2 regions of the Paraburkholderia sp. HC6.4b genome follow, and region 2 is predicted to be linked to the other one. Evidence: predicted binding sites of a transcription regulator. Region 2 holds the regulator's gene; the other holds the start of a gene.
The links. Region 2 encodes FNR, which switches genes on or off when oxygen is low (the NO sensors DNR and NnrR bind a similar motif). Its sites were predicted from a motif close to TTGATNNNNATCAA; they were not measured.
Positions count from the first base shown of each region.

Region 1: a site for FNR is predicted at 1,053-1,066, ahead of cyoA (ubiquinol oxidase subunit II). Genes of this name have one in related genera too.

Region 1 is NZ_JACHDC010000017.1:130,261-136,241, reverse strand. Features, by position in the region: gene HDG34_RS24980 (OmpW family protein) at 1-347, opposite strand, end outside; partial or broken gene HDG34_RS40220 (radical SAM protein) at 322-1,014, shown strand; gene cyoA (ubiquinol oxidase subunit II) at 1,169-2,065, shown strand; gene cyoB (cytochrome o ubiquinol oxidase subunit I) at 2,069-4,075, shown strand; gene cyoC (cytochrome o ubiquinol oxidase subunit III) at 4,079-4,687, shown strand; gene cyoD (cytochrome o ubiquinol oxidase subunit IV) at 4,688-5,020, shown strand; gene HDG34_RS24950 (fatty acid desaturase) at 5,126-5,981, shown strand, end outside.
Region 2 is NZ_JACHDC010000031.1:28,627-34,607, reverse strand. Features, by position in the region: gene HDG34_RS35575 (universal stress protein) at 1-145, shown strand, start outside; gene HDG34_RS35570 (universal stress protein) at 214-675, opposite strand; gene HDG34_RS35565 (response regulator) at 996-1,403, shown strand; gene fnr (fumarate/nitrate reduction transcriptional regulator Fnr) at 1,420-2,202, shown strand; gene HDG34_RS35555 (PAS domain S-box protein) at 2,325-3,425, shown strand; gene HDG34_RS35550 (universal stress protein) at 3,459-3,929, opposite strand; gene HDG34_RS35545 (universal stress protein) at 3,980-4,981, opposite strand; gene HDG34_RS35540 (zinc-dependent alcohol dehydrogenase family protein) at 5,140-5,981, opposite strand, start outside.

The DNA of each region.
Region 1 (5,981 bases), on a different contig from region 2:
CCACCGAGATCGCCGAGGCCGGACGTCACGTGATGCCGCGAGGTGGCGAGAATCAGCTCGATGCCGATCGCGTCGCGGATCATATAGGTCAGGTCCAACTCCGGCACGAATGCGTTATTGACACCCACGCCGAGCGACGACAACGTGCCGCTGGTGTGAACGTCCGGCTCGATCGAGATGGCACGCAGACGCACGAGCACGTCGCCGGCGTGGATCCCATCAGCCGTCACCTCGCCTGCCATCGTGCTTCCGTTCGCGCTGACGTCATCCGCGTATGCCAGCACTTCGAACAAACCGGTAGCGCACAGGCTTGCCACGATCATGACGGCCTTAATCATGTGCTTCATCGCTTTCCCCTTGTTGACGTATGCGGGGAATTGTCGACGCGCAAATCAGGGCTGCCCTTGCGCAGGGTCAACCGGTCCCGATCCCGAAGTCAAGATGCGACACCGGGTCACGCGTAGGAATGTCGAGATAGCGGGAGCCTTGAGGCCGGACTATTGGCCTTCAACCGCATTGACTGGTACCCAAGATGTTTCTCGCACCCGGAGACACCGATTTCGCAGCCATTGCCGGACTGGCTGCAGCCGCCGAACGGCACGCAGATCACTCTGCTACTTCTGCGCATGCAACAAGGTCATTACGCACGACCATGGCTGCAGCGCCAGATATCTGAGCTACCTCGTTCGTGAGATGGACCTGGTCGCGTCACATCTCGGACCTGACCGGCGAACCGTGCAGCTACATCTGGGAGATGGAACGCCGACCTTCTTCCGTGTTGCGGAGCTCGAAGAGCTTGTCCAGCAACTGCAGAACCGCTTCGCGTTCTCGATCGACGCAGAACTTGCCATCGAAATTGATCCGCGAACCGTCAGCACCAAAACGCTTTCACCACTCGCGCGCCTCGGCTTGAACCGAGCGAGCTTCGGCGTACAGGACTTTGCTACCGACGTTCAGCAGGCTGTCAATCGCATCCAGCCACTCGATGTGGTGGAACGCGCACTCAGCGGCGCACTGCGTCAGTGCACCGCACCCCGCCGCTTTGTTCGTCCTTGATCGACATCAATCACAAAGCTGGCCGGTTGTCGGACCATGACACTGCGAGTGTGATGCCGCATGCGTCAAGCCAGCTTCAGGTCAAAAGTGCCACAACCCGGACTTAACCACTATGACAGACAGAAAAGCCTTAAGGAAACGGTCGATAGCCATCGTCACGACATTGAGCGCCTGTCTATCGGGATGTGGTCTGACTGTGCTTGATCCAAAAGGGAGCGTCGGCGCGGCCGAGAAGTCGCTGATCGCCACCGCCACGTGGGCGATGCTGATCGTCGCGATCCCGGTGATCCTGCTGACGCTGTTCTTCGCGTGGCGCTACCGTGCGTCGAACCGTCACGCGGTCTATGCACCCAAATGGGCGCACTCGACGGCGATCGAGATCGTCGTCTGGACGATCCCCGCCCTGATCATCCTGTACCTCGGTATCCTGACCTGGCGCACCACACATGAGCTCGACCCGTACCGGCCGCTGCAGTCGAGCGTGAAGCCGATCGACGTCGAGGTGGTCGCGCTCGACTGGAAGTGGCTCTTCATCTACCCGGACCTCGGCATTGCGTCGGTGAACCAGCTCGCCGTGCCAGTCGATACGCCGGTAAATTTCCGGATCACGTCCGATTCGGTGATGAACTCATTCTTCATCCCGCAACTCGGTACCCAGGTGTATGCAATGGTCGGCATGCAGACCCGTCTGCACCTGATCGCGGATGCACCGGGAAATTTCGAAGGCATGTCCGCCAACTTCAGCGGCAAGGGATTCGCCGACATGAAGTTCCGTACGCTCGCGACGAGCGCCACCGACTTCGACGCATGGGTGCGGAAGGTCAAGGCTTCGCCGGACCGCCTGAGCATGGACGAATACGCCGAAGTCGCGAAGCCGAGCGAGAAGCAGTCGGTACGCTACTTCTCAACGATCGACCAGTACCTGTTCCGCAACATCGTTGCCCGATACAACAACGGCAACGTCACGGCCTTCCGCGACGCCGCCTGTCGCACGCAGACCACGGAGTAAGCCATGTTTGGAAAACTCACGCCCGGCGCGATTCCGTTCGATCAGCCGGTCATCATGGGCGCGGCCGCGTTCATGGCGCTCATCGTGCTGGCGGTCATCGTCACGCTCACGAAGCTCGGCCGCTGGAAGTGGCTCTGGACCGAGTGGCTGACAAGCGTCGATCACAAGAAGATCGGCATCATGTACATCATCGTCGCGGTGCTGATGCTCGTGCGCGGTTTTGTCGACGCCGTAATGATGCGGCTTCAGCTCGCGATCGCGTTTCACGGCCCGGGTTACCTGCCGCCGCACCACTACGACCAGATATTCACCGCGCACGGTGTCATCATGATCTTCTTCATGGCGATGGCGCTGATGGTCGGCCTCTTCAATCTTGTCGTGCCGCTGCAGATCGGCGCGCGCGACGTCGCCTTCCCGTTCCTGAATTCGCTGAGCTTCTGGATGACGGCGATCAGCGCGATCCTGATCAATCTGTCGCTCGTGATCGGCGAGTTCGCGCAGGTCGGCTGGCTCGCGTATCCACCGCTGTCGGAGCTGCAGTTCAGTCCCGGCGTCGGGGTCGACTACTACATCTGGAGTCTGCAGCTCTCCGGCGTCGGTACGCTGATTACCGCGATCAACTTCTTCGTGACGATAGTCAAGCTGCGCGCGCCCGGCATGACGCTGATGAAGATGCCGGTGTTCACGTGGACCGCGCTGTGCTCGAACGTGCTGATCATGGCAACGTTCCCGATCCTAACCGTGACGCTCGCACTGCTCGGCCTCGACCGCTACGCAGGCATGCACTTTTTCACCAATGAGCTCGGCGGCAACGCGATGGTGTACCTGAACCTGATCTGGGCGTGGGGCCACCCGGAGGTGTACATCCTCGTGCTGCCCGCGTTCGGCATCTACTCGGAAGTGATCGCGACCTTCGCGAAGAAACCGCTGTTTGGCTACAGAACGATGGTCTACGCGTCGTGCGCGATCACGGTGCTCGCATTCCTCGTGTGGGCGCACCACTTCTTCACGATGGGTTCCGGCGCGGACGTCAACGCGTTCTTCGGCATTATGACGATGGTCATCGCGATCCCCACGGGCGTGAAAATCTTCAACTGGCTGTTCACGATGTATCGCGGTCGCATCGAGTTCACGGCACCCGTGCTGTGGACGATCGGCTTCATGGTCACGTTCACGATCGGCGGCATGACGGGCGTGATGATGGCGATCCCGGGCGTGGACTTCGTGTTGCACAACAGCCTGTTTCTGATCGCGCACTTTCACAACGCGATCATAGGCGGCGTCGTGTTCGGCTATCTCGCAGGCTTCCATTACTGGTTCCCGAAGGCGTTCGGCTTCAAGCTTAACGAGAAGCTCGGCAAGCGGGCGTTCTGGTGCTGGTTCGTCGGCTTCTACGTGTCGTTCGTGCCGCTCTACGTGCTCGGCTTCATGGGCATGACCCGGCGCCTGAATCACTACGACAACCCGACCTGGCATCCCTGGCTGTTCGTCGCCGCATGCGGCGTGGTGCTGATCGCACTCGGCGTCGTGCACCAGATCGCCCAGGTCGTCGTGAGCGTGATCCATCGCAACGAGCCGGAATACGGCGACCTGACGGGCGACCCGTGGAACGGCCGCACGCTCGAATGGGCCACCGCGTCGCCGCCCGCTGTCTACAACTTCGCGCGCATACCAGTCGTCCACCAGCTCGACGCGTTCGCGCACATGAAGGAAAGCGGCGCAGCAAATGCCGCACTGGCGCATTACGAGGACATCCACCTACCGTCGAACACCGCGGACGGGTTCCTGATCGGCGCATTCAGCCTCGTGCTCGGCTTCGCCGGCGTCTGGCACATCACGTGGCTCGCCGTGCTGGCCTTCGTCGCGATCGTCGCCGCGCTGATCGCGCGTAGCTTCCGCGACGACCATGGCTACGTGATTCCGGCCTCGCGCGTGCGCGAAATCGAAGCACGACGCGGCAGCGCGCCCGCCCCGGCCGCCCTTGAATTACCCGAATCCGCGGAGACCTGATCCATGACGCAACCTGCATTACTCGTCCATCACGGCAGGTCGAGCGCTGACCACGGCCCAACGCCCACCGTGTTCGGCTTCTGGCTGTACCTGATGACCGACTGCATGCTGTTCGCGTCGCTGTTCGCCGTGTTCGCCGTAATGGCGCACCAGTTCGCGGGCGGCGCGTCCGGACGGGACCTGTTCGACATCCCGGGTGTTGCACTTGAAACCGGCGCGCTGCTGCTGAGCAGCACCACCTACGGCTTCGCGATGCTCGGCGCGCAGCGCCAGGGGCGTGGTGCCGTGATCGGCTGGCTCCTCGTGACGTTCGTGCTTGGCGCGCTGTTCCTCGCGTTAGAGCTGCGCGAGTTCTCGCACCTGGTTGCCGACGGTGCTGGGCCCAGTCGCAGCGCCTTCCTGTCGTCGTTCTTCACGCTGGTCGGCACCCACGGCCTGCACGTGACAGCCGGCCTCGTCTGGATGGCCGTGCTCGTCGTGCATGTCGTCCGCTCGCCTGAACTGTCCGGTCGCGACCTCACGAGTCTGACATGCCTGAGCCTCTTCTGGCACTTCCTCGACATCGTGTGGATCTGCGTGTTTTCGTTTGTCTATCTCGGGAGCATGCTCTAAATGGTCCATTCACACTCGACGTCCACGACCGCCTCGCGTGGTGACGTCGCCGGTTATATCACCGGTTTCGTGCTTGCCGTGGCGCTGACTGCTGGCTCATTCTCGATCGTCACGCAACGGTTGCTGCCGTCCGGCTCCGCGATTATGGCGCTTGCGTTGCTGGCGTTCGTGCAGATCGTCGTGCAACTGGTGACGTTCCTGCATCTCGACCTGTCGCGCGGCCAGCGCTGGAACGTGCTGGCGTTATGCTACACCGCGCTCGCCGCGCTGTTCCTGATCTTCGGCACGATCTGGGTGATGCACAATGTCAGCATGAACATGATGTCGCGCTGACTCGCCACCAGCGCGAAACTGTCTGGTCACATCATCGCGGACACGGCATGGAGCCGTCGGCCGCGTGCGTAGTGTTGTGCTGCACCCCTCTACCGGTCTTTCTTCATGAACAGCCCGAATCACCCCGTTCCCGCCAATGAGCCATTGCCCCATCGCAAGGTCATCCGCTCGTGGCTGACACCGTTCGCCGAACGCCGCACCGCCTACGCGCTTCTGCTGCTCGTGTTCGACTACGTTTTGCTATTGTGTGCGCTCGCCGCGAGCGTGTTCGCGCACGGGTTCGTGCTGAAGACCGTATTCGGATGCATGGCGGGCTTCGTCATCGGACGGCTCTTCGTCATCGGTCACGACGCATGTCATGAGAGCCTGACCCGGCACCGCACGCTCAACCGCTGGCTGGGCCGGATCGCCTTCCTGCCGTCGCTCACGCCGTACAGCCTGTGGCAAGTGGGTCACAACGTGGTGCATCACGGCTACACGAACCTGAAAGGCGTCGATTTTGTGTGGGCACCGCTGACGATCCAGGAATATCGCGCCTTGAGTGGGCCACGGCGCGCACTGGAACGTATCTATCGCAGCGGCTGGGCGCCTGGTCTCTACTACATGATCGAAATTTGGTGGACGAAGATGTTTTTCCCGTCGCGGGCCGCAATGCCGACGCGGCGCCTCGTGTTCTTCCGTGACTGCACGCTGGTATCGGTGTTCGCACTGCTGTGGATCGGCGCGCTCGCGTGGATCGCTCGCGCGACGCAGCGGGGGGTGGTCCCGTCAATCGCATGCGGGTTCGGGGTGCCGTTCCTGTTCTGGTGCGCGATGGTGGGTTTCGTCGTCTACGCGCACCACACGCATCCGCAAATCCGCTGGTACGACGATCGCGCGAAATGGGGGCGTTCGGATCCGTTCGTATCCACGACGGTGCACTTGACCTTTCGCTGGCGTTTTGGTGCGCTGTTTCATCACA
Region 2 (5,981 bases):
TGGTGTTCAACGACTGATGCTCGGCAGCGTCGCCGAGCGCGTGCTGCGCAGCGCCAGCTGCCCCGTGCTGATGGTTCCCGCGCACGCGAACGGCGCGACGCGCGATCAGTCAGTCCCGGCCTGCGCCGAAAACGAACTCACCTGAGCCGCGAAAACCGGCCTGCTGCGCGGCCGCTCCGACGCGATCGCGCCACGGCTGCGCGACGCGACGCTTCAGGGCCGCGCGTGCCCGTGTTCGTCATGCCGCACGATCAGCACCGGCTTGTCGGTCGCACGCACGAGCGACTCGGCGACGCTGCCGAGCAGAAAGCGCTGCACGCCGTGGCGGCCGTGCGTTCCCATCACGATCAGATCGGCTTCGATTTCGTCGGCGACGCGCGCGAGCACCGCGGACACGCTTTCGGCGTACGCGTCGATCACCCGCACGCCGCCGGGCACCTGCGCCTCGCGCATCAGCTCGCGCGGCGCATCGAGCGCGCGGCTGGCGAATTCTTGCGCCGCGGCCGCCGGTTCCGGCTCGAAAGCCACATCGGCATTGTCCGACCACTTGCCGTGCCCTACCACGCAGCAGGCTTCGAGTGTGGCGCCCGTCAGCTTCGCGAGCTTCAGCGCCTCGGCAAAGGCGCGCTGCGCGCTGGGACTGTCGTCGAGCGCAACCAGAATTCGTGCATACATGTTGGACTCCCTGTGAAAGCGCTGGCATGAACCGAAGCGGTGCCGTCGCGTGTCCGCGCCGACAGTGTGAAGCGCGCGCCGCCGCGCGGCTTGACGCAGGTCAATGGGTCTTTATCGGCTTGTTCCGTGATTACTTGATCAACTGCATGCCTGCGACCTTCGAAGCCGTCACGTCGAAAGTAGCCGTGTACTCGCACTCGGCTACATACCCCATCGCCAGCCATGCACTAGGAATATTCCTACAACACTACCCGAACTCCTAGCGCCGCTTAAATCCCCGCCGATATATTTCTGAGATGAGGTCGCCAATACTGGTCAGTATGGACACCGCTCCGCCAGCCACCTTATCGAGAGTCTTCCTCGTCGACGATGCGACCGAGGTCCGACGCCGGCTTGCTTGCCTGATCGCGCTGATTCCCGGCATCGAAATCGTCGGCGAGTCCGCCGGCGTCGAGCACACGTTCGACGACATCGTCGCGAGTCGCGCCGATGTCGCGGTGCTGGACCCGTGCTTCTCGGGCAAGACCAATCTGCTGCTGCTCGCGGCGCTGTCGCGGGTGCGGCCGTCCATCGTCAGCATCGTGTTGACCAATCATTGCACGACGGCGTTTCGCCGAGCGTGCGAAGCGGCGGGCGCCGACTTCTGCTTCGACAAGACCTCGGAGTTCGAACTCGCCTGCCGTGCCATCGAAGCGATTGCCTATGCGCGTCGTGCGCATCCGGTCTGACCGCCAGGAGCCGAGCATGCAAGTTGCCACAGTCTGTGAACCCCGCCACGACGCGCCCCGCACTTCGCACGTCGTACCGATCCACGTCGTGCCACGCACCGCGGCCACACGCTACGCCGTGCCGCGCTGCTCCACCTGCGCGATGCGCGCGATCTGCATGCCGCCCGAGCTGACATCCGACGAACTGAGCCGACTCGACACGTTGATCGGCTCGACGCGCTCGATCAAACGCGGTGATACGCTGTATCGCGCGGGCGATGCGTTTCAAAGCCTCTACGCGATCCGCGCCGGATCGTTCAAGACCGTGGTCATGCATCGCGACGGCCGCGAGCACGTGACCGGCTTCCAGATCGCCGGCGACTCGCTCGGCCTCGACGGCATCGGCGAGGGCAAGCAGAATTGCGATGCGATCGCGCTCGAAGACAGCGTCGTGTGCATCATTCCGTTCGCGCAGCTCGAGGCGATCTGTCGCGAGATGAAGCCGATGCAGCATCACATCTACCAGATGATGAGCAGCGAGATCGTGCGCGAGTCGAGCCAGATGATGCTGCTCGGCACGATGACCGCCGAACAGCGCGTCGCGACGTTTCTGCTGAACCTGTCGAAGCGCTTCAAGGCGCGCGGCTTTTCCGCGGCGGAGTTTCATTTGCGCATGACCCGCGAGGAAATCGGCTGCTTTCTGGGCATGAAGCTCGAAACGGTGAGCCGGATGTTCTCGAAGTTCCAGCGCGAGCGCCTCGTCAAGGCGAACGGCAAAACGATCCGCATCGAAGACGCGGAAGGACTGGCTCGGGTTTGAACGCCGACGCGTCGCTCGCCTCACGTTCGTTCGCGGGACATGCGGGGTGGAACAAGCGCTCCCGAACTGATATAACTCGGTGCGTTGCGGTGCGCGACCTTGCGTGACCACCCGGAGGAGCGATGGATCTGTCGAGCGGCGAGTCTTCCTGCTTCACCGGTGCGGCGTCCGTGTCGGATGTGCCCGTCGAGGATCGCTATTTCATGTTGATCGATGCGGTTCAGGACTATGCGATCTTCATGCTCGACGTGTCCGGCCGCGTGACCAGCTGGAATCCCGGCGCACAGCGCATCAAGGGCTACACGCCCGAAGAAATCATCGGCCAGCATTTCTCGAAGTTCTATACCCCGGAAGACATCGCGGCCGGCAAGCCCGCCCGCGAACTGGAAATCGCCGCAGCCGTAGGCCGCACCGAGGACGAAGGCTGGCGCGTACGTCGCGACGGCTCGCGTTTCTGGGCCAACGTGGTCGTTTCCGCCGTGCACGACGCGTCGGGCGCGCTGCTCGGCTTCGCCAAGATCACGCGCGACCTGACCGAACGTATGCGCCTCGCGGAACTCGAACGCGCGAATCAGGTATCCACGCACGTGCAGATCGCCCGCGAAAACGAGCAAAAACGTATGGCGCGCGAACTGCACGACGATCTCGGCCAACGGCTGACCGCGCTGAAAATGAGCGTCGCGCTGCTCGAAGCGAAGCTGAAAAGCCAGGCCGACACCGAGCCGCTGGCCGCGCAGACGCATGAACTGCAAAAGCAGATCGACTGGATGGCCGCTTCGCTGCGGCGTATCGCCGCCGATCTGCGGCCCCCGCTGCTCGACGACCTCGGGCTCGCCGCCGCGCTCGACTGGCTGGCCGAAGACTTCACGAAACGCTACGACGTGCGCTCGAGCGTGCATCTCGAACCGGCCGAGCCGGTGTGCGGCGAATTCGCGGCGACGGCGCTGTTTCGCATCGTTCAGGAGGCGTTGACGAACGTCGCGCGGCACGCCAAGGCCAGCTGCGTACGCATCGACATGACCTGCGCGGGCCCCATCGTATCGCTCGATATCGAGGATGACGGCGTGGGTGTCGCGCTGGATCGGTCGCAGGGAACAGATTCATTCGGTTTGCTCGGCATTCGCGAACGCGTGCGGCAGTTGCGCGGCAACGTGTCGTTCACCAGCTCGCCGGGCCATGGCTTCGGGATCTCGATCCAGATACCGGCCGACGCGCTCGCGTAATGTTCACGCGCTGCCGCGCCCCGCTGTCGCGGGTTACTCTGCGGGCGCATCCTCGGTGCTTGGCTCGCGCATGAGCAGCACCGGACAGGTCGAGAAACGCAGCACCCGCTCCGCCACGCTGCCGATCACGAGGCGCCGCACGCCGCGTCGCCCATGCGTGCCTAGCACAAGCAGATCGGCGTGGATCTGCTCGCCGTGGCGCAGCACGATCGCGGCGACGTCGTCGGACAGGCTCTCCGACTCGATCATTTCAGGGCGGCAAGGCACATCGGCGGCGGCGCAGGCCTGTTCGGCCTCCTCCAGCACCAATTGGCCGTCCTGGCGCAAGGCTTCGACGAGCGTGAGCGGGTCGTAATAGCCGGCATAGGAAAAGAGCGGCGTCTTGTCGACCACATAAACCGGATGCACGACGCCCTTCGTCAACGCGGCGAGATTCACCGCTTCTTTCAGCGCGCGTTTCGAGAAAGCACTGCCGTCTAGCGCGACGAGGATATGTTGGTACATGCCGATTCTCCACTGAGGTTGGATTTGTCAACGCGCGTGGCGCGCTCCCGCTACAGATAAAAGGGCCCGCCCGGACTGCCCGGATACGGCTCCCGCCACTCGCCGTGCGGCACGTCGTCCGCCCGCAATGACGACGCGCCGCGCGGACACACGAGCACGGGACACGCCGCGTCGCGCAGCGTGCGCGACGTCACGTGCCCCGGCAACGGGTGCGGCGCGCCGCGCATGCCGTGCGAACCCATCACGATCAGGTCCGCGTGCCAGCGTTGCGCTTCGTCCAGAATCGCGCTCGACGCATCGCCGGAATCATCGTCGAACTCGAGCAACGCGGTTTCGGCCGCGCGCCGGCTTTGTTCGAGCATCGCCGCGCCGCGCCGCAAGACATCGATTCGATGCTGCGACACGACTTCGAACGGTAACCATTCGCACCACGCGAAGCGGTCGTCGGCCGCGTAGACGACCTTGATGCGTGCGTCGGGCGGCGCTACCGCGAGCGCGGTGCGCAGCGCGTCGAGCGCGGTGTCGCTGCCATCGATCGCGACCAGCACGCGGCTCACCGCCGAGGCATCGCTCGCGTCGGTCGACCTCGCCGGCATGTACAGCACCGGACGCCCGATCGACGCGACCAGTTCCTCGGGATCGATACGGCTGTCCCAGCGATGTTCACGCGGATGCGCGGCCACCGCGACCAGATCCGCGTCCCATTGCGTCGCCGTGTGGGCGAGCGCTTCGGCCGCGCCCTGATGCAGCGCGGTGAGATCGACGATCTCGGCGTCGGTCGCCGCGACGACGCCGTGCAACGCGATCACCGCGTCGCGCAGCGCGGCCTGCGCGCCGTGCAGCATCGCGCGATGCGCCTCGCACCAGTCCGGATAGCTGAGCATCAGCGTCGGATAAAGCGCGGCAGGATTGCAAACGATATCGACGAGACGAAAGCGCGCATCCGCCGCGACCAACTGCCGGGCGACGCGCGTGCCGAGCGGCAGTCCGCTGCCGCCCGCGGACGCGATCATCACGCGGTGGAAGGTGTTGCGCCCGGCAGCAGTGTTCATCGGCTCTCCTCGGATCGTCGCACCGCGAGGCGGCGCGTCAAGCGCGTCGCTTCACACCTCGGCCCGTGACGGGGACGCCAACGGTTCGCGCTTACATGATGAACGCCGACGCGGCGCGCGGCTTGATCTGTATCAAGCGCGAACGGCTCGCTAGCGGATCACGGGCGGACCGCGAGCACGGCCGCGCCGGTCAGGTTGCCGTTGCGCAGATCGTCGAGCGCGCGGTTCGCGTCGCACAACGCGTAAGTCGTCGTCTCGATCGCGAGCTGCATCTCGGCGGCGCTGCGCATGAACTGAAGCCCATCGTCGCGGGTCAGATTCGCGACCGACACCATCCGCCGCTCGCCCCACAGAAACGCGTACGGGAACGACGGAATGTCGCTCATATGAATGCCGCCGCACACCACCACGCCGCCTTTCGCGACCGCCTGCAACGCCAGCGGCACCAGTGCGCCGACCGGCGCGAACAGCAGCGCGGCGTCGAGTTCGCCGGGCGGTGCCTCGTCGCTGCCGCCGGCCCATGCCGCGCCGAGGCGCAGCGCGAGTTGCTGGGCCGCGTGGTCGCCGGGACGCGTGAACGCATAGACGGTGCGCTGCTGGTGACGCGCCACCTGCGCGACGAGATGCGCGGCCGCGCCGAAACCGTAGATGCCGATCCGTTCGGCGTCGCCCGCCATGCTCAACGTGCGATAGCCGATCAGACCCGCGCACAGCAGCGGCGCGGCCTCGATATCGCTGTAGTGCGGCGGCAGATGAAAGCAGTAGCGGCTGTCGGCGACGGTGCGCTCGGCGTAGCCGCCGTCGATCGTGTAGCCGGTGAAGCCAGCGTCGTCACAGAGATTTTCGCGGGCGGACAGACAGTAGCGGCAGTGGCCGCAGGTGCGCCCGACCCACGGCACGCCGACCCGCTCGCCCACCGTGAAACCGCTGACGCCCGCGCCCAATTCGGCCACCACGCCGACGATTTCGTGGCCGGGAATCACCGGCCGCTTTGGATGCT